One region of the Paenarthrobacter sp. NPDC056912 genome, then DNA from elsewhere that is predicted to be linked to it. Evidence: predicted binding sites of a transcription regulator. Region 1 holds the regulator's gene; each other region holds the start of a gene.
The links. Region 1 encodes Rex, which represses fermentation and respiration genes when NADH is low (regulators of the CRP and FNR family bind a similar motif). Its sites were predicted from a motif close to CTTGTGAANNNNTTCACAAG; they were not measured.

Region 1 (7,008 bases):
TGCCGGATTGGCGGACCGCTGCGGGAATGCTGGCAGAGACCCGGGGACCGCCGCAACTGCGAGGAGCACAAGCAGGAAAAGGGCCGTACGCATGCTGGTCAGCTGCGTCCAAGCCCAACGGAGCATGCCCTTGAAACCGAGTGCGGGCAGCGCGGCCTCGGACTTGGCTTGCTGGAGTTTTCCGTCCGCTGTGGTGGTGCTTTCAGCGGCTGGGGACTTCTTCTTGGCTTTCACGGACTCGCTCATCAGATCGGCAACTTCACATCGGTTTGGAACCAGTACTGCAACTCGGTCACCCAGGTTCCCCACACTCCGGTGGCCATCAGGATGCCGAGCAAAATCAGGATGCCTCCGCCGATCCGCTGAATAGCCAGGCGGTGCTTGCGGAAGAAGGACATAACGCCCATGCCCCGGCGGACAGCCAAGGCGATCAGGAGGAACGGGATGCCCAGGCCAAGGCTGTAAATGAACGCCAGCAGCGCCCCCTTGGCCGCCGACGATCCGCCGGACAAGCTCAGCAACTGTACCGCGGAGTACGTGGGCCCGATACAAGGAGCCCACCCGAGGCCGAACGTCAGCCCCAGCAGCGGAGCACCCCACAAGCCTGCGGGCGGCTTGGCATGGATTTTCGCGTCACGCTGCAGCCAGCTGAAACCGCCCATGAAGACAACGCCCATGATGATCACCACAACGCCCAGCCATTGCGTGATCCACGCGTTCTGAGGACCGGTCAGGAGCGTGCCGAGTTGACCGAAGGCGCCCCCAAGCAGGACAAAAATCACAGAGAAACCCAGGACGAACAGGCCGATGCCGGCCAGCATGCGGCCACGCCGCTGCTTCTGGAGGTCGACGCCGGTCAGTCCGGTGACGTAGCCCAGGTAACCGGGGACAAGGGGCAGCACGCACGGCGAAAGGAACGAGACGAGCCCGGCCAGCAGCGCCACCGGCACGGCCAGCAGCAGTGATCCGTTGAGGATCGTCTCGGCGAAGGGACTGTTCATGGGGTTACTCGGCCACTGCGGAGGTGATGAGGGCCTTCAGGGTGCTCTTCTCGATTTCGCCAAGCACACGGGAGGCAACCTTGCCCTCTTTATCCAGGACCAAAGTGGTGGGTACTGCGCCCGGAGGCACTATGCCGGACACGGACAAGAGCACAGCCCCGTCCTTGTCATTGAAGCTTGGGTAGGTCAGGTTGAAAGTCTTGTCGAACGCCTCGGCGGTGGCTTTCTCGTCCCGTAGGTTCACTCCGAAGAACTGCACGCCCTGGTCCTTGAAATCCAGGTGCAGGGCCTCAAGCTGCGGTGCTTCAACCCGACAGGGAGCACACGCTGCGAACCAGAAGTTCAGGACGGTCACTTTACCCAGGAGGTCCTCGGGCTTGACGGTGGAACCGTTGAAGAGCGTGCCCTTCAGTGCCACGGGAGCGGAGCGGTCGGCCTTGGCGAATTCCGTGACGGAACCGTCTCCGGCTACGTAGTTCTTGTTGTCGCCCTTCTTTGCCTGTGCGGCCAAGGAATCTTCCTGGGCACACGCGGACAACCCCATGGTCAGTCCGGCCAGCAGGACGCCGCCGGCTGTGAGTACGCCGCGCCGGGAAAGGTTGTTCTCCATCTTCTATGCCCCCGGAGTCGAGGCGGCACCGGGAAGCAGTACGGCAGCAGGCTCGCTGTAGTCGACGCGCACAATCTTGCCGTCGTCGTCGAACACCAGGGAGGTCAGCGAGGTGAGGGTGCACTCGCGTTTGCGGGGATCGTGCGCCAAACGGCGTCCTTCCGCCGTCAACCGGGTTGCCCAGATGGGCAGTTGGTGGCTGACCAAGATGGCCTCGGCGCCGTCGCCGCCCAGGTCGATGGCCTTGAGCCGGGCATCCTCCACGGCGGCAAGAACACGGGCAGCCTGTTCCTTATAAGGTTCGCCCCAGGACGGCCGCATGGGGTTGCGGAAGTAGGGCCAGTGCTTCGGCTTCAGGAACTCACTCTTGGTGGGGTGCAGCCCTTGGAAGTGGTTCTCGGCTTCGATGATCCGCGGCTCGGTGTGGATCTCAAGGTTCAGTGCCTCTGACGTGGGCATGGCTGTCTCTTGGGCGCGCGTCAGCGGCGAGGCTGCCAAGTGGACAATCTTGGCGCCCTCGTTGGCGCGGGCCACGAAGTGGTCGGCCAGCATCCGGGCCATCTCCCGGCCGCGTTCGGAGAGGTGGAATTCAGGCAGCCGACCGTAAAGGACGCCATCGGGATTGTGGACCTCGCCATGGCGAAGCAGATGGACAGTTGCTTGGGGCATGTTTACCAGTTTCTCAAAGAAGCGGGGCGATCCGAAATCTTCTACCGCTAGTAGAACTCAAAGTTTTCCGAAAATGTTCCGTGGAGTTGGAATAAAAGATGCATATGCATGTTTATACTAGACACGAAGCTCGGTTGACGCTTCAAGTAACCACCTCAGTCGTCAGCCGGGCAAGCACGCAAGACCTTCCACCAGACATAGGAGCACCACCATGATGACCATCCCCGCCAACGTCACCACCGGCACCTGGACCCTCGACGCTTCCCACAGCGAGATCGGCTTCACCGTCCGCCACGCAGGCATCAGCAAGGTCCGCGGCCAGTTCAAGGACGCCGAAGCCACCTTGGAAGTTGGCGAAGCCCTGACCGATTCCAAGGTCAGCGCCACCATCCGCACCGCCAGCTTCGACTCCGGCGATGTCAACCGCGACGGACACGTCAAGGGCGAAGACTTCTTCGATGTGGAGAAGTTCCCGGAAATCACGTTCGTTTCCCGCCACGTCAAGGCCAACGGTGACAGCTTCGACCTCGTGGGCGATCTCACAATCAAGGGCGTCACCAAGGAAGTTGCCATCGAGACCGAATTCAACGGTGTGGCCGTGGATCCGTTCGGCAACACTCGCGCTGGAATCTCCGGCGAAACCACCATCAGCCGCAAGGAATTCGGACTGACCTGGAACGCTGTCCTGGAAGCCGGAGGCGTGCTGGTCAGCGACAAGGTAGTCATCAACCTGGAACTCGCGTTCATCGCACCTGCCGCGTAATTCCCCGCAAGCAGCACGGCGTCCCCGCACAGCTTCACGCTGTTGGGGGCGCCGTTTTGCATACTCATGAGTCACCCGGCAATTATTCGGCAAACAGCCTGTATTTAGCTGCGAGTTGGCTCCGAATTTCCTATGCATCCTTCAACCTGCGGTCTAAAGTGATGCCATGAGTACCCCAGACGACGCACCACAGCCACAGCAGCCCGGCTCCCAGCCTCCGCAGCCCGGCAATGTTCCTCCTGCGGGTTACCAGCCTCCGCAGCCCGGCAACGCTCCTCCAGCGGGTTACCAGCCTCCGCAGCCCGGCAACGCTCCTCCAGCGGGTTACCAGCCTCCGCAGCCCGGCAACGCTCCTCCCTCTGGATACCCTGGACAGCAGGGCTATCAGCCACCTCCCGGATACCAGCAGCAAGGTCAACCGGCATATGGTCCTCCCGCTGGACCCAACCCGGCGCCCCCTGCGGGATTGGGGTACGCCGCACCACCCCGCAACGTTTTTGGCCTGGACAACAGAATTGCGTATAGGTTCCGGGATACAACCGGAGTGCCCCAGCCAATGGTTGTGTCCTACTGGCTCTGGATTGCAGCGGCCGTGCTTGGCGTGCTCGCCAGCATCGTGAACATCTTCCAGCTCAGGGATATCTTTGGCGGCCTGATGGTGGGAGCCGGGGTGGCCAGCCTCGTGCTCAGCTTACTGATCGCTGCGGTCTATATGTTCATGGCCATCCGCCTCAAGGAAGGCAGCCGATGGGCCAGGCTGGTTCTGACCATCCTCGGCGTCCTGGCGGCATTCTCGCTCCTTTTCCAACTCATCACCCTGAATTTCAGCCTCATAGGCTCCGCCGCTGCGGTTGCCGCGGCAGTAATGATGTGGCTACCCGAGTCCCAGAAGCATTTCGTCTAGGTGAGCAGAAGGCCGCGGCCAGGTCCCCGGGGGGCTACCGCGGCCTTCATCATGAAGGCGTAAGCCCACATGATGATTTTTAGCCCGAAGCAGGAATTCCTGCGTGTGATCGTCAGCAGCGCCGAACCCTGGCGGTACGGTGGAAGCAGAACCACGCTGGGGGCAGGGTCATTTTGCTGATCCCGGCGGCCGCACCAGCAGTCGAACAAGCAAAGGAATGCCATGAGCAACCCTCCCTACCCGCCGTCAAACCCGGGCGATGCCAACCAGCCCGAACAGCCTGGCTCGCAGCCCGCCGCCCCGCAGTACGGTCAGCAGTCACCACCGCCGCCGGCGCCGCAGTATGGCCAGCCCGCCGCCCCGCAGTACGGACAGCAGTCCCCGCCCCCGGCACCCCAGTATGGCCAGCCCGCGGCTCCGCAGTACGGACAGCAGCCCCCGGCCGCTCCGCAGTACGGACAGGGCGCCAACTGGCCGAGCCAGCAGCCGGCCCCCACCGCCGTGCCACAGATGGTCAACATCGCTTTCTGGATGATCGTAGCGGCAGGAATCCTCTCCGCCATCAGCTCACTGCTTCTGGCCACCACCGGCACGGACGCCTTCATCAACTCGATGACCCAGCAGGCTGCACAGCAGGGTACTGAATTCCCCGCAGGGTCCCTCGAAGGCATGCGCGGTGCCATCGCTGTTGGCGCCGTTGTGGGTGCCATCGTGTCGCTGGGCCTCTACGCCCTGGTCGCTTTCCCTGTCCGGAAGGGCAAGAACTGGGCCAGGATCCTTGGCACCGTTTTCGCCGCCATCTCGGTGCTCGGACTCACCGGCCTGTTCCAGTTCGGCGCCACCTACGGCATCATGCAGCTGCTGGTGATCCTTCTGGGTGTTGCCGCAATCGTCATCCTGTACCTGCCGGCGTCGGCCCCGTACTTCCGGAAGCCGCAGCCTTTCGGCAACCCGTACCAGACCCCCTACGGCCGCTAGGCCACAGGCAAACACCTAAGCGGGCGCGGACCCGGCCCTGGCTAAACAGCCTGGCCCGGTGTCTGCGCCCGTTGTGCGTGGTAGGCCAGAATCTGTAGCTCCGTTGCCATGTCCACCTTGCGGAGATTGACGTGCGGCGGGACCTGCAGGAGAACTGGCGCGAAACTGAGAATGCTGCGGATCCCGGCGGCAATGACGCGGTCGCATACCGCCTGGGCGACGGTGGCCGGCAGCGCCAGCACCACCATGTTCGTGTGGGTGCGCTCCAGGACGCGCTCAAGTTCGGCCGAGTCGCTGACGCGCAGCCAACCAACCTCGTTGCCGATCACCATGGGGTCCGCGTCGAAAATCGCAACGACGTCGAAACCCCTGGACTCGAAGCCGCCGTACCGAGCCAACGCCTTGCCGAGGTTACCGGCGCCCACAATCGCGACCTTCCAGTCATGGGTCAGGCCCAAGGCTGCGGCAATGTGGCGGCTCAGGTACTGGACCTCGTAACCCACTCCACGCGTTCCGTAGGAGCCGGCATACGACAGGTCCTTGCGGAGCGTCGAGGAGCTGACGCCCGAGGCTTCGGCCAGCGCTTCGGACGAAACCCGTTCCACGCCTTCGGCAAGGAGGGAGTTGAGCGCACGCAAATAAAGGGTCATCCGGGCCACAGCCGCGGGCGGGATCTGCTTGGCAGCAGGTTCGTTGTCCCCCGTTGTTGCTCCCGGGGACGGTTCCAGCGCAGTCACGGTTTTCTCCATTGCGTCGCTTTGTTGTTCCACTCTATGACCCCCGGCCGGACTCAACAAAAGCCATGACTTACGGGTAACCGCACCCTCAGCCCTCCAGGACTTTCTTCAGCGTGCGGGTCAGCCGTTGCTCGTCGACCTTCCAAAAATCGCGCTGGATTCCATCCACCAGCACCACGGGGATTTCCTCTGCGAAGCGCTCCTGCAGTTGGGGATCGGCGTCGATTCCTTGCTCAGTCCATTGCAAGCCCAGGCTTTTCGTGACGCGCTCGACGGCGGCACGCGCCTCCGTGCAGAGGTGGCAGTCAGCTTTGGTCAAGAGAACGACGTCGGGAATAGCCATGGGATAACGGTAACCGCCCCAACGCTCTCCCACATCCCACCCCCACCACCCCCACGCTCTCTCACATCCCACCCCCACCACCCCAACGCTCTCCCACATCCCACTCAAGGCTGGCCCTTCCGTGGGTCCTCAGCGCGGGGTACCGGCGATTGACTAGACTCAAGTCATGCTCGAGGAGAAGAACGCCGCTGTGGTCGCAGATGCCAAAGTGCAGAAGCGCACCGGCGAAGCCGCTTTCTTCGACGTCGACAACACTTTGATGAAGGGCGCAAGCCTTTTTCACGTTGCCCGGAAAATGTACGAACGCAAGGCATTCACACTGCCTCAGGCCGCAGGTTTCGCCTGGAAACAGTTCAAATTCGTCATGCGCGGCGAAAATATGGAGGACGTCCACTCGGTGCGGGACTCCGCTCTGACCCTCGCAGCCGGCATCTCCGTGGACGACATCAAGGCTTTGGGCGAAGAAGTCTATGACGAGATGATCGAGTCCCGGATCTGGCCCGGAACCAAAGCGTTGGCGGAACAGCACCTGCGGGTCGGCCGAAAGGTGTGGCTCGTGACGGCCACGCCCATTGAGGTGGCCACGGTTATTTCCACCAGGCTTGGCCTGACGGGCGCCCTTGGCACGGTAGGCGAGGTTGATGAGGGCATCTATACGGGGAAACTCGTCGGAGACATCCTGCACGGACCCGCAAAGGCAGTCGCCGTGCAGCTGGTGGCAGACCAGGAGGGACTGGACCTGGAGCATTGCTGGGCTTACAGTGACTCGGCCAATGACATCCCGCTGCTCACCATGGTGGGGCATCCGGTGGTCATCAACCCTGACTCCAAACTCCGCAGGCATGCTCGCGAAAACAACTGGCCTGTCTACGACTTCCGCTCGGGCCGCCGTGCAGCGACGCTCGGACTGAAGGCCGCCACTGTTGGCGGCGCGGTCTACGGATTGTGGCGAGGCTTCTCCAGGTTCCGCGGCCCCCGCTACTAGCAAAACGCTCTCTCACCT
Region 2 (7,008 bases), on a different contig from region 1:
AGATGAACGATTTCGTGCGCGACATGCACACGCGTTCAAAGCTCCTGGACGAACTCCCCTATGGCAAGACCATGGCCGAGGCCGAGGCGCAGGTGCTCGAATACATCGAAAAATGGGTTCCCGACCCCCGAAAGGCTCCATTGGGTGGCAACTCAGTGGGAACGGACAGGATGTTCCTGGCCCGCGACATGCCAAACATCGTGGAACACCTGCACTATCGCGTGATCGACGTCAGCACCATCAAGGAACTCTCCCGTCGTTGGTTCCCGCGGGCTTACTTCCAGTCCCCGCCCAAACATGGCGGCCACCGCGCCCTGGGCGATATCAAAGACTCCATCGACGAACTCCGCTACTACCGCGAAGCCGTCTTCGTGGCCGCCCCCGGACCGGATACAGCAACGGCCCAGCGCATTTCGAAGGACGTCATCGCCACCGCAGAGACCTTGGGCTCCAGCGAAACGGTGTGATCTGCACCATTTTTTGGGTTTTTTTCGCGGAAAAGGGCAAAAGTGGACTTTGCACCCCAAAACAGCAGGTAAGCTATTTGTCGTTGCCTTCACGGAAAGCCGGTCACACGGACTAACCAAAAAGGGCACATGGTGGGCTTAGCTCAGTTGGCAGAGCGCCTGGTTGTGGTCCAGGAGGTCGCGGGTTCAACCCCCGTAGCTCACCCCACCGAGATTGGCTTTACGGCCGGTTTCCGCAAAGGCCGCACTGGTTACCCGGTGCGGCCTTTGTTTTGTTTCGACCCGCTTGCGGACGAGGGCCGCTTCCGGACCACCGCGATCGACAAAGGAAGAACTGACATGACCGTCCTGCCAGTCACCATTTGGGGCGACCCGGTCTTGCACCGCCGGGCGAGCGAAGTCGAGGTCTTCGACGACGAACTTCGAACCTTGATCGCGGACATGGTGGAGACCAACGAAGCCGCGAACGGAGTCGGCCTCGCAGCGCCACAGATCGGCGTAGGCAAGCGCATCTTCATCTACAAATATGCCAATGACGACGACGTTCCGGAGCAAGGCGTGGTGGTCAACCCTGTGTTGACGCTCTCAAAAGTTTCCGGCGCCCTCCCCGATCCTGACGAAGACGTTGAGGGCTGTTTGTCATTCCCGGGCGAGTACTACCCGTTGCAACGCGCCGCATGGACACGGGTCCAAGGTTTCGATGGACACGGTAACCCGGTGGACTTCGAAGCAACCGGCTGGTTCGCGCGAATCCTGCAACACGAGTTCGACCACCTGGACGGCAAGCTCTATGTCAACCGCCTCATGGACCGGTATGCCAAAAAAGCCCTCAAGCAAGCCAAGAAGCATGGCTGGGGTGTTCCTGGCCTGACATGGATGCCCGGCGTCGATCCCGACCCCTTCGGCCACTGAGCCTATGACAACCGCTCAGCACTCGGAGCTCTTCACACTCCTGGATATCAGTGCCGACGATGCCGCTGAGTGCCGGAAGCTACTGGCAACGCCCCCCAGTGAGCCGGTTCTGCGCGCGATCGCCGCAATGACGGAACGGCTTGGAACGTTTCCGCTGGAGAGCATCCACGCTGGCGTGGACGACGAAACGGCCTGGATCGAAGCGCTGCTGCGATTCGCTCCTTCGGTCCACGCCTATCACCTGACGCTCGGAATCAGCCCTGCGGTCTCAGCCGCTTCCTTGGCGGATCTGGGCCTTCAGCTCCGTATCAACCGGCGGGTCCACGGTCGCTTTGGGCTGGATACGTGGCGCTGGCTCACCTTGCACATGGCCGGCAACCTGTTCCGTCTGGGCCGGTTGCAATTCCACTTGGTCCGGGAAACGAACGCCAACTCCGATTCGCACACGCCCAGCCAGCGGCCCGGTTGGGTTCTGGGAGTACACATCCCGGAAGACGGAGGCCTGTCCCCTGCCGCCGTTGACGCCAGCTTCGCCGAGGCACGGTCCTTCTTCCCCCGGTATTTTCCGGACAAGCCAGCCGCGGTGGCCACATGCGACTCCTGGATGCTGGATCCTTACCTTGCTCAGAGGATCCCCAACAGCAACATCGCTTCCTTTGCCAGCCGCTTCACGCTGGACCGCTGCTCCGATGCCCCGACAGATGCCGTGTACTTCACTTTCCGGCAGCGGGGTCTGCAGGATTTGGACAGGCTCCCACGGGAGACATCACTCCAGCGCGCGGTCCTGGAAAGGATCGACGACGGCGGTACGTGGCAGCTCGGGCACGGTCACCTGGCGCTGTAGATGGTCTGTTGCCCGGGACAGGACGACAAGACACGCTTCATGGCTTCCTTCTCAGCTTGGCTGACCCAGAGCTTGTAGGCCTCTTTGACCGAGATCTGCCGAGCTATGTAATGGCACCGGAAGCTCTTGTTCGCAGGCAGCCATGTCGCAGCATCACCGGCCCCCTTTTTCACGTTTGCAGGGCCGTCTGCCGCAATCAGGTTCAGCGGATCATTGGCGAGGGTCTGCCGTTGCTGGGCCGTCAGCTGTTGGGCGCCCTTCTGCCAAGCATCGGCCAGGGCCACCACATGGTCGATCTGCACGGCAGCGCTAGTGTCCTGGCCCCTCCGGAAGGCTACGCTTGCCCCGGTGTAGGGTTCCTGGAAGTCTCCCCCAGCTACCTTGCAGGAGGATCCTTCCGTGAACTCAACGGAGGACAGGTCCCTCCTTAGGATGTCATTCCTTGTGTCGCATCCATTGTGATCGACATCCGACCACGCCTGCCCGAAGGCAGCTCTGTCGTATCCAGCTTTCGGCGCCTTGCCCTTGACCGGGAGGCGCTCCAAAGCATCACTTGCGTTTTCGGCGGCAACCGGGGCAGCACCGGGAACGGGTTTCATCCATGTGGGGTCGAACACAGGGGCCTCGCTGGGGCCTGCCGTCCAGGGTTCGGCCGCACTGAACTGGCCAATGGCAAAAAACCACGACAATGCCGCCACGATGCAAGCGGCAGCCAGCCCGAGAATGGCCCATGCCCGACGAGACCGGCGGCGTGCGCGTTTATAGGCTGACCAAGTAATACTCAAGGGACTCCATCCGGAGGGCGGTTAGTGTCCTTCGAGCGTATGCCAAGGCTCTGACAGTCAGAGCCGGTATCCACAGTGTGGAGGAGGAGTCACTCTGTGGCGGTATGAAAAGTGGTGGCTACTGCTCGCGCATGACGCGTTGCAGGTCCTCCGTAGCTACTGCGAGAAGCCCACGCAATTGTTCGACGCGCTGGTCCGTAACGTCTCCTGTTGCGTTGGCCGCAACGGCCTGGTCCAGGAGCTTCTGCGCCTGCTTGTGGTTGGCGCGGGCTACATCGAGCGCGTGTTCCAAGGTTGTTTCATGTTCCAATGTCGATTCATTTTCCATGCACCCATCATGGGCAGGTTTCCCGGCTGATGCCAGTAAGACAGCCGGGAAACCTGTGAATTCTTCGTCGTGCCTAGGCGTCAGCCGGCTCAAGCACCGCGATAGGAGCCACGACATCGCGGGCGGGGAACGACGGCGGGTTGACGCCGGCCATTTCCTCCATGACGCGGACAACCTGGCAGGAGTAGCCGAACTCGTTGTCGTACCAGACGTACAGCACGAGGTTCTTGTCATTGGAGATGGTCGCGAGGCCATCCACGATGCCTGCACGGCGTGAGCCGACGAAGTCAGTGGAAACAACATCCGGAGAGTCGATGTAGTCGATCTGCTTGCGCAACTCGGAGTGCAGCGACATTTCACGGAGGAAGTCGTTGACTTCGTCGCGCGTGGTGCCGTTCTCAAGGTTGAGGTTCAAGATGGCCATTGAGACATCCGGGGTGGGTACGCGGATGGCGTTGCCCGTGAGCTTGCCCTGCAGTTCAGGCAGTGCCTTGGCCACTGCCTTGGCCGCGCCGGTCTCTGTGATGACCATGTTCAGCGCTGCGGAGCGCCCGCGACGATCGCCCTTGTGGAAGTTGTCGATCAGGTTCTGGTCGTTGGTGAACGAGTGCACTGTTTCCACGTGTCCGTGAATGATGCCGAACTTGTCGTTGATGGCCTTCAACACGGGGGTGATGGCGTTGGTGGTGCAGGACGCCGCGGTGACGATCTTGTCGTCGTCCGAGATGTCCCTGTGGTTGATGCCGTGGACGATGTTCTTGAGGTCGCCCTTGCCCGGCGCGGTGAGCAGCACGCGGGCAACACCCTTGCTCTGCAGGTGCTGGGAAAGGCCATCGGCATCGCGCCAGCGGCCCGTGTTGTCCACTACCAAGGCGTCCTTGATGCCGTAGGCCGTGTAGTCCACAGTTGCAGGGTTGTCCGAGTAGATGACCTGTACCTGCACACCGTTGGCGGTGATGGTGTTCGCTTCCTCGTCCACGCGGATGGTGCCCTCGAATGAACCGTGCACTGAATCGCGGCGCAGCAAGCTGGCGCGCTTCACGAGGTCGTTGTCTGCACCCTTGCGAACCACGATGGCGCGGAGACGAAGGCCGTGTCCGCCACCGGCCTTTTCAATCAGGATGCGGGCCAGGAGGCGGCCGATACGGCCAAAGCCGTAGAGCACGACGTCGGTGCTGGTGCGGTTGTCAGCCCCACGCTTTCCAACGATCTCAGCCAACTCATCGCGCAGGAAGTCATCCAGCGAGGCGCCATTGCCTTCGGCCCGGAACTTCTCCGTCAAACGTGCGATGTCGATCGCTGCCGCGCCGAGTTCCAGCTCGGAAAGGGCATTCAGCAGGGGGGCGGTTTCTTCGAGCAGGAGCTCGGTGTTGCTCATCCGGCGGGCAAAACGGTGCGCCTTGAGGATGTTCATGGTGGACTTGTTGATCAGGCTGCGGCCGTGGATGCTGGTGACCACATTGTTTTCCCGGTACAACCGGCCGATCACCGGAATCATGGCCTCGGCGAGAGCCTCCCGGCCCATCCACTTATCAAGACAAGAATCTGACGTCTGGCTCACAGAACTACCTTCCTTGGGTCAACCACATACGTCCTCGTATGCAGATGGCAGCGGCCGCCCGGAGTAATCCTGCGGCACATGCGCCGGCGGGCTTCGGTCCACCCACAGCGCCTTGAACGAGAGCAAAGAAAATCCGCCGGCTGCGAACGCAGTCCCGGCGGCAGAACATCTACGTTCAGTAACCATTCTAGGGCGGAAGGAAGGCGTGCAGGTTGCCCAGGGGCGTGAAATCACTCACACGCCGGAAGTCCGGCGGTCATAAATGGGTGGGTGACCGATACACCGTCCTGGTGTTCGCCGGCGACAGTCTCAACCAATGGGGACCCACGGTTGTCACGTGGCGGGCGAACAGATATCACCGTGGAGCGCGTGGCCCCCACTATCTCGCGAGGGGGCTATCCGGCGTTTGCTAGACGACTTGGCCAAACTTCCGATAGGCGACATCGCCTGCGAGCCGGAGGGCTTCGCGGTAGGCGGATTCCTCGGTCGGCTTGGTAGCTGCTTCCTGGGCGGTGCCCCAGTCGTCGTCAACCGAAGTTCCTACGGAGAGGGCGACGGCGGCGAGTCCAGCAAGTGAATGCCGGGTTTCTGGTGTGTGTTCGGTGGACCCCATTTGGTCAAACTACTGGAAGGTTCAACGATTCAAGTAATTTGACTTTCAAGGTGACAAATTTGTCGTTAGTCAGTTTGCTTGCTGTCAGACAGAGTTACCAACGATTCCCGCGAGCTCACGGGAGTTTCGGCCCCTTGGGGTGGATGGGTTGACCGATACGCCGGGTTCTGTCATCCCCTGCCGTTGCCGGAAAGGGAGTAGCGGCCATCCATCTACGAACGCCGTTGCCGACGCCCTCCAGCAGCCTACCCGGACACTCGGGCGAGCAGCCCTCGAACGTGTCCTGTCTGGCCTTGCTCCGGGTGGGGTTTACCTAGCCTCCCCGGTCACCCAGGGAGCTGGTGGTCTCTTACACCACCGTTTCACCCTTACCTGCTGCCTGGTGATGCAAACATCACCAAACGCAGGCGGTCTGTTCTCTGTGGCACTGGCCTGCGGGTTACCCCGAGTGGGCGTTACCCACCACCCTGCTCTGCGGAGCCCGGACGTTCCTCGAGCCACTTTCGTGACGCGCGGCCGCCTGGTCAACCCATCCGCCGTACAGTCTACCGGCGTCGGAAGCCGCCCAAGTCACCGGTAATATCGACTGGTGCTGATTCTGCTGCCGCCTTCAGAAGGCAAGACCCCCGCTGTCAAAGGCCCCGCCGTCGAATGGGAGTCACTCAGCTTTCCGGAGCTGAACCCCTACCGGGCAAGGGTGCTGGAGTCGCTGGGGACGGTGAGCGCGCACGAGGATGCACTCGCGTTGCTGGGCGTCGGCGCCTCGTTGCGGGACGACGTCGCGCGCAATACGCGGCTGCACGCCGAACCGGCGGCCCCGGCCCATCAGGTGTACTCCGGGGTCCTGTACGACGCCTTGGGTTACAACAGCATGACGCCAACACAGCGCCGCAAGGCGACCGAATCCATCCTGGTGGTCTCCGCCCTGTGGGGCGCCATCGGCTTTGGTGACCACGTACCCGCCTATCGCCTGTCCATGGGAACCGCGCTGCCCGACGTCGGACGCCTCGCCTCCTACTGGAAGCCTCAGCTGACGGCCGCCCTCACCCGGCGCGCCGAAGGCGAGCTGCTGGTGGATTGCCGTTCCAGCACCTATGCCGCCGCATGGGCTCCCCCTGCCGCGCAGACCGTGAACGTCAATGTGTTCAACGAGGCGAACGGCAAGCGCACGGTAGTCAGCCACTTCGCCAAGCACACCCGAGGTGAGCTGGCCCGGCATCTACTAACGCGGCGCGGAAAGGCACCGGCAACCCCGGCTCAGCTCTTGAAGGCGGCCAGTGAAATCTGGACCACGGAACTTGTTGAAGGCACAGCCCGCAAGCCGCACGCACTGAACATCATCCTGGCCGGCTAGCTCAGTTCCACTCCGCCGAACGCACAAGAATGCAGCCGGAGTCCGGGCAGAAAACGATGTCGTCATCGGCTGCGGTTTTGACTTCCGCGAGGTCGCCAGGGCTGAGCATCATGCCCGACCCCTCGGACTTGCCGTGGAACAGCC
Region 3 (7,008 bases), on a different contig from region 1:
CCCGGATGACGCCGTGGCTCCCGGCAAGGAACGGCTGGCTCACATTGACGACGACGGTGTCTGGTTCAAGTCGCACCTGAACGGGGACCGGCACCGTTTCTCCCCTGAGATCTCCATGCAGGTCCAACATCAGATCGGCGCTGACATCATGTTCGCGTTCGACGAACTCACCACGCTGCAGAACTCGCGGGCGTACCAGGAGGAGTCTCTGGAGCGGACGCGGTTGTGGGCTCTGCGGTGCTTGGCGGAGCATGCTTCTTTGACGGCTTCCCGCGTAGGTAAGCCGTACCAAGCCCTGTTTGGCGTGATCCAGGGCGCCCAGTACGGGGACCTGCGCCGCAAGGCCTGCCAGGACCTCGGTGCGATGCCCTTTGATGGCTACGGAATCGGCGGGGCACTGGAGAAGGAAAACCTGGGCACGATCGTGCGCTGGTGCAACGAGGAACTGCCCGAGGACAAGCCCCGGCACCTGTTGGGCATCTCCGAGCCGGACGACATCTTCACGGCAATCGAGAACGGCGCCGACACGTTCGACTGTGTCTCCCCGACCCGTGTGGCCCGGAACTCCGCGTTCTACACGCCTTTTGGCCGGTTCAACCTGTCCGGGGCCCGCTACAAGACCGACTTCGGACCGCTGCAGGACGGCTGCGACTGCTACACGTGCGTGAACTACTCGCGGGCGTACATCCACCACTTGTTCAAGGCCAAGGAAATGATCTCGGCAACGCTCATCTCCATCCACAATGAACGTTTCGTGGTGAAGATGGTGGACGACGCCCGCCTGGCCATCGAATCCGGGGACTTCTTCGAGTTCAAAGCGGAGACCCTGGGGCGGTACTACTCGTAGCTGCGGCGAGTTCGCCGGAAGCGTGCGTGAGCGTGCGGAAACCTCCGGCGAACTCACACGGTTCCGGCGAACTCGGCCCGAGCTTAGGCTGCGGCCACTCCGTAGCTCGGCTCGCGCTTCTTGATCCAGCCCACCACGAGCACGGTAACGGGCACGAACAGGAATTCCACGGCCGTCTTGTAGACGAAGCCCACCAGCACGTAGTTGACGAACATTCCGGCGTCGGTGATGCCGATGACCGACGCCGCGATGCTGCAGAAAATCAGGGTGTCCACGAATTCGCCCACCACGGAGGACCCCATGAGCCGTGCCCACAGTGACTTCTCGCCCGTGCGTTCCTTCATTTTCACGAGGATCCACGAGTTGATGGTCTGCCCGGCCAGGAAAGCGAGCAGTGAGGCGAGGACTATCAGAGGCACAGGCCCCAGCGCACCTTCGATGGCTGCCTGCTTGGCGGTTCCGTACTCGTCAGTGAAGCCGGGCAGGACGATGATCACCCAGTAGCAGATGGACGCGAACACCGAGAGCGCGAACGAGGTGATGATGGCCTTCCGCGCCACTTTGAAGCCGTAGACCTCGCTCATGACGTCGCCAAGGATGTAGGCCAGCGGGAAGAGGAAGAATCCGCCGTCGGTGATGATCGGCCCGAGCACCACTCCCTTGGAAGCGCCGATGTTGGACAGGATCAGCACCACGGCCATGACAGCCAGCATGATGCCGAAATACGGGGAGCCGATTGAAGCGAAGCGCGGAGCAGGCTTGCTCAAGGTACTGGAGCCTGAAGGCGAGGGCATGGGTCATCCATTCGTAGTGGTTCGCGTAGGCCGCTGCTTGGCTGCCCCGCTGTATTAGCACTGTGGTTGGTGGGGCATTCGGCCCGGCACCGGTTCCATTCTCCCACCCACCGACCCCCTCTCACATCCCACCCCCTTTCGGGCAACCCTCCCTCACCTCCCTGCCCTTCCATCAACATTTGAACGCGTTCAGAAATGGTGGCATACTCATTCTTGAACACGTTCAAAAACGATTCCAAGGAGCACCGAATGGCCGCGAAGAGTGAGCAGACCCGCCAGTTGGTTGCCGATGTCGCGTTGAAGATGTTCCGGGAAATCGGATTCGAAAAGACCACCATGCGCGCCATCGCCCAGGAGGCCGGCGTCTCCGTGGGCAACGCCTACTACTACTTCGCTTCCAAGGATGAACTGGTCCAGGAGCTGTACGTCCAGGTGCAGGACGAGCACGCAGCGGTCGCAGCCAAGGCCCTCGACGGCGTCCAGGATCTCGCGGGCCGGCTGAGAGCCGTGCTGCACACGGGCGTCGACGTCATGGCGCCATACCATCAGTTCGGTGCCGATTTCATCGCGACGGCGATCCGGCCGACGTCGCCCGTCAACCCGTTCGGCGAAGCATCCACCGCCGCCCGCGAGGCCTCGCTCGCGATCTTCCGCACCGCCGTCGAGGGTTCCTCCCCGGCCGTCGCGAAGAAGCTGCGCGGCGATCTGCCAGAGCTGCTGTGGCTGGCATACATGGGCGTCGCGCTGTTTTGGGTCTATGACACATCCGAGGGCCAACGCCGCACGCGCAAGCTGATCGACGGCGCCGCGCCGCTGGTGGCGCGCGGATTGTCGCTCGCGAAGATTCCGGGCGTGAGCAAAGTCTTCGACGACGTCCTGGGACTGGTCCGCAACGTCAAGGCAGACTCATGAATCCGCGGACGGTGGTGATCGCCGGCGCAACTGGCTTCATTGGCAGCTACTTCCAGCGGCGTTTTCTTGAAGAGGGCTGGCAGGTCCGGACAGTCGGGCGGGCTGCTTCGGCTGACGCGCAATGGCACGACGACGACGCCATCAGCAGAGCGCTGGACGGCGCCCAACTGCTGGTGAACCTCGCCGGACGATCCGTGAATTGTCGCTACAACGAGCGGCACCGGCGGGAGATTCTGGACTCCAGGGTTCGCACGACGCGAGCGTTGGGCCGGGCTGTTGCTGCGTGTGCGGAACCGCCCCGGACGTGGATCAACTCGAGTACTGGAACCATCTACAGGCACGCGGAAGATCACCCACAATCAGAGGTTTCGGGAGAACTTGGCAGCGGGTTCTCCGTGGATGTCGCGCGTGCTTGGGAGGACGAGTTGGCGTCTGCGGTTGTGCCCGGTACGCGCAAGGTGCCGCTGCGTATCGCGATTGCGCTCGGGCCTGGCGGGGGCGTGATGGGTCCGTTCCGGAACCTTGCCCGGCTTGGCCTGGGTGGGCACATGGGGGCGGGGACACAGAAGTTCAGTTGGATCCATGTGGAGGACTTGTTCCGTGCCGTACTGTTCGTGCACGCTCATGGTGAGCTGACGGGTCCGGTGAATGCGGCGTCGCCCTACCCCGTAGACAATCGCGATCTGATGTCCCTGGTTCGGCAGAGCATGGGAGTGCCGTTTGGCATCCCAACACCGTCGTGGCTGCTCGAGGCCGGAGCTGTCCTGATCCGGACACAGACCGAGCTGGTGCTGAAGAGCCGGTGGGTCGAGCCCCGGAAACTGCTCAATGCGGGGTTCGCGTTCGAGTATCCCTCTTTGGCCGGGGCGCTCAACGGGATTGCCAAGGGAAACCCCGAGCCCTCTCTCACCTAACCATCCTTCCCGATGAACGCTCTCTCACATCACCCGGAGGTAAGTAATGAGCCAAGAGCCTTGGACTGACGAGGATGAGCACTCACTGGCGGTGCGGAACCCGTCCAGAGAATGGCGCTACGGGCCAAAAGACAGAGTGGTGCTCGGTGGCAAAGGACTGGCAGTCGGAATCGGAGTTGCACACCTGACCTTGAGCATTCTCCTAAGCATCCAAGCACCGGGGTGGTGGATCCTCATCTTCATATACAGCCTGCTCCCGGCATGGACAGTCGGCGTGGTTGTGGGATCACTCGTGGGCCTGACCCTGCGTCGTGTTCGAAGTCAGTGGGTTCATGTGGCCGCATTTTTCTTAGTCGGATTACTCATGTGCACACCGTTTGGCGGACTCTCGTCAACGGGTCCACTGCTGTTATCGCTGTCTATCGCCGTCGCCGCCGGCGTTGGCCGCCTGGCAGTCTGGAAGATCGTCGTGACGAACCAGCAACCTTCTCTCACTTAATCGCCCTCTTCGGGGAACCCTCTTCTACTTAAGTGAGGGTCTCCCCCGATCCTCTCTCACTCATCGCACCGTTGAGGGGGAACGCTCACTCACATCACGCAATTACGACGGCGGCCCGGGGGCGCGTCGTTGGAATCCGATGTAGCGGGGAACCCTTGCCGAGTACTCGGCGTACGCCTGTTGAAACTGCTCCGACAGTGCGGCCTCCTCATGAAGCACCCCCCAATGTTCCGCGAGCATCCCGGCAGGCAGTGTGGCAAAGGCCCAGGCCGTACCAGCAAAACCGCCGGCACCCAGATGGATGAGCCACCAGCCGACGTACATAGGATGACGGGTGAAGGCATATGGGCCGCTGGTAACCAGAACGTCTGGCCGCTCCAGAGCGAACCGGCCAGCCGACCGGCGTCGCCGTTCATTAAGTGCCCATGTATTGAGACCGACGCCGGCGAGCGCCAGCCCGGTCCCCACCAGTCCGTTCACGAGCCGCGGACCGGGAAGCCGCGCGGGATGCAGCCTTTGGAGCAGGACGCACACCGCCAGCCCAGTCACTTGTCCGGGAGGCAGCGGAACATTACTGAACGCTCCCTTCCAGTTAGGCAACGTCCCCTCGGCCGCCCCCGATAATCTCGCCATGCCAGCACGGTACTCCCGGAAACCACTGTGAAGTGAGAGAGGGACCGCCAAAACACGACGGGACGTGAGAGAGCGTCCACCAAAAGGCGACGGGACATGAGAGAGCGTCGGTGGGTCGCGCGCTGACCGGCCTCACCCGAAACCTAAGGAAGTGTTAGGAAATCCTGTCCCGCGTTGGCTGTGCCGTGCATCACCCATAGTTTGGAACATGTCCTCTTCACCCCAGGAGGGCCTTTCTTAGTCGACGAAGAGCCATGCGCAAGGACGCCATGAGCACCCGCTTCATGGACAGAACGAACTCATGCAAGACACGGCTGCCGTATCAGGCGCCGTCCAGGAAGGTTCATTGATGAGCACCCAACAAGCTGCGCCCCTCAGCGAGGCGGCCCAGACACGCAAGGCCGTGAGCAACATCCTCAAGGGCTCCGCGGGCAACCTCGTGGAGTGGTTCGACCTCTATGTGTATACGGTTTTCGCGGCGTATTTCCAGTCGCACTTCTTCAACTCTTCGGACGACCTGCAGGCCGGCCTTGAGGCGATGGCGGTCTTCTCGACGTCGTTCCTCATGCGGCCGATCGGCAGTTGGTTCTTCGGCCGGTATGCCGACCGGAAGGGCCGCAAGGCTGCGCTGACGCTCAGTGTGACGCTGATGTCGGCCGGTTCCTTCGCCATTGCGATCCTGCCGACGCAGGACGTGATCGGCCTCTGGGCACTGATCCTGCTGGTGTTCATCCGCGTTGTGCAGGGCTTCTCCGTGGGTGGCGAATACGGCACCAGCGCCACGTACATGTCCGAGGCAGCCACGTCCAAGCGCCGCGGCTTCTTCTCGAGCTTCCAGTACGTGACGCTGATAGGCGGCCAGATGCTTGCGCTCCTGGTGCTCGTGATCCTGCAGAACACCATGAGCAAGGAAGACCTGACCGCGTGGGGCTGGCGGATTCCGTTCGCAATCGGTGGCGTAGCTGCCCTTGTGGTTCTCTGGCTGCGCCGCTCCATGGAAGAAACACTTTCCTCTGATCAGCTCCGCGCCGCCCACGTCAAGGTTGAGGGCGAAGCCCAGCCTGGCACCATGAAGCTACTGCTCACCAAGCACTGGAAGCCTTTGCTGATCTGCATCGGGATCACCCTTGGCGGCACCGTAGCGTTCTATACGTACACCAACTTCATCCTGAAGTTCATGAACGATACGTCCGGCATTGCCAAGACCGATACCTCCGTCATCAACTTTTGGGCGCTCTTCATCTTCATGCTGCTGCAGCCTGTGTACGGCCTGATCTCGGACAAGGTTGGCCGCAAGCCGTTGCTGATCTGGTTCGGCGTGACCGGTGTGCTCTTCACGTGGCCGCTGCTCTCCACTCTGTCCGGCACCAAGGACCCGTTTATCGCCTTCCTGCTGATGCTCGGCGGACTGCTCATGGTGGGTGGCTATACCTCCATCAACGCGCTGGTGAAGGCTGAACTCTTCCCGGCCTCGATCCGGGCGCTCGGCGTTGGGCTCGGCTACGCGATTGCCAACTCGTTGTTCGGCGGCACCGTTCCGCTGATCGGTGCAGCGCTGCAGAAGTCGGATCAGGTGGACCTGTTCTTCACCTACGTCACGGCGGCGATCTTCATCTCGCTGCTGGTGTACATCTTCGCCCTGAAGAACAAGAAGCCCACGCACTTGGACGCGGAGCAAGGAAGCGCCTTCGTGGCCAAGAGCACAGCCAAGGACGATGACGACAAAAAGGATCTCGTCAAGGCCTGACCTGGCTGCCTTGTGAGGCCCGTTCTGCGCACTCTGGATACTCCGAGGGGCGCAGAGCGGGCCTCACAACGTTAAGCTCTAGTAGCGGACCATCCGGGCAGACCAGCCCGCGGCCAGCCCGCGGCCAGCCCGGCGGCCGGCCCGCGAACCAGCCCACCAAGCCCCAAAGGACCACACAGTGCACGTGCTCATCGTCGAGGATGACGACGCCATGGCGTCGGCCTTGAGCGCAGCCGTCGCCTCCGCCGGCCACAAGCACACCCGGGTGTCCCGTGGCGAGGATGCGCTCCTGGCCCACCGGCAGCACGAGGTCATCCTGTTGGACCTTGGCCTCCCCGACCTGGACGGCTTGGACGTGTTGAGAAAGCTCCGCCAAGTCACACAGATCCCGATCCTGATCCTGACTGCCCGCGATGACGAGCGCAGCGTTGTCCTGGGCCTGCGTTCGGGAGCCGACGATTATCTGGTCAAGCCTGTGAAGCTCGTGGAACTGCTTGCCAGGATCGAGGCAGTGACTCGGCGAACCAACCGCGCAGGCCAGGAAGCTCCGCACAGCATCGCGCTCGGAGAACTGGACGTGGACCTCGACCGCCGCGTGGCCGTCGTCGGGGAACGGCAACTCGCCCTCACGGCAACGGAATTCGACCTCCTCAGCCTCCTCG

Region 2: ACFRJ9_RS05380 (glyceraldehyde-3-phosphate dehydrogenase) is a predicted target of Rex. The motif match lies at 5,119-5,138, and genes of this name have one in related genera.
Region 3: ACFRJ9_RS01135 (queuosine precursor transporter) is a predicted target of Rex. The motif match lies at 1,818-1,837, and genes of this name have one in related genera.

The regions. Positions count from the first base shown of each region.
Region 1 covers NZ_JBHUCD010000013.1:107,942-114,949, reverse strand. Annotated here, with positions in the region: gene ACFRJ9_RS15225 (cytochrome c biogenesis protein ResB) at 1-246, opposite strand, end outside; gene ACFRJ9_RS15220 (cytochrome c biogenesis CcdA family protein) at 246-1,001, opposite strand; gene ACFRJ9_RS15215 (TlpA family protein disulfide reductase) at 1,006-1,611, opposite strand; gene ACFRJ9_RS15210 (histidine phosphatase family protein) at 1,615-2,280, opposite strand; gene ACFRJ9_RS15205 (YceI family protein) at 2,495-3,043, shown strand; gene ACFRJ9_RS15200 (hypothetical protein) at 3,210-3,947, shown strand; gene ACFRJ9_RS15195 (hypothetical protein) at 4,170-4,925, shown strand; gene ACFRJ9_RS15190 (redox-sensing transcriptional repressor Rex) at 4,967-5,674, opposite strand; gene ACFRJ9_RS15185 (glutaredoxin family protein) at 5,751-6,005, opposite strand; gene ACFRJ9_RS15180 (HAD family hydrolase) at 6,172-6,990, shown strand.
Region 2 covers NZ_JBHUCD010000003.1:279,600-286,607, forward strand. Annotated here, with positions in the region: gene orn (oligoribonuclease) at 1-467, shown strand, start outside; tRNA gene ACFRJ9_RS05355 (tRNA-His) at 600-675, shown strand; gene def (peptide deformylase) at 807-1,379, shown strand; gene ACFRJ9_RS05365 (acyltransferase domain-containing protein) at 1,384-2,223, shown strand; gene ACFRJ9_RS05370 (HNH endonuclease family protein) at 2,208-3,008, opposite strand; gene ACFRJ9_RS05375 (hypothetical protein) at 3,127-3,336, opposite strand; gene ACFRJ9_RS05380 (glyceraldehyde-3-phosphate dehydrogenase) at 3,410-4,897, opposite strand; gene ACFRJ9_RS05385 (hypothetical protein) at 5,307-5,510, opposite strand; RNA gene rnpB (RNase P RNA component class A) at 5,651-6,042, opposite strand; gene ACFRJ9_RS05395 (YaaA family protein) at 6,100-6,864, shown strand; gene ACFRJ9_RS05400 (zinc ribbon domain-containing protein) at 6,866-7,008, opposite strand, start outside.
Region 3 covers NZ_JBHUCD010000001.1:238,918-245,925, reverse strand. Annotated here, with positions in the region: gene tgt (tRNA guanosine(34) transglycosylase Tgt) at 1-847, shown strand, start outside; gene ACFRJ9_RS01135 (queuosine precursor transporter) at 931-1,641, opposite strand; gene ACFRJ9_RS01130 (TetR/AcrR family transcriptional regulator) at 1,891-2,553, shown strand; gene ACFRJ9_RS01125 (TIGR01777 family oxidoreductase) at 2,550-3,467, shown strand; gene ACFRJ9_RS01120 (methyltransferase family protein) at 4,069-4,599, opposite strand; gene ACFRJ9_RS01115 (MFS transporter) at 4,949-6,346, shown strand; gene ACFRJ9_RS01110 (response regulator transcription factor) at 6,525-7,008, shown strand, end outside.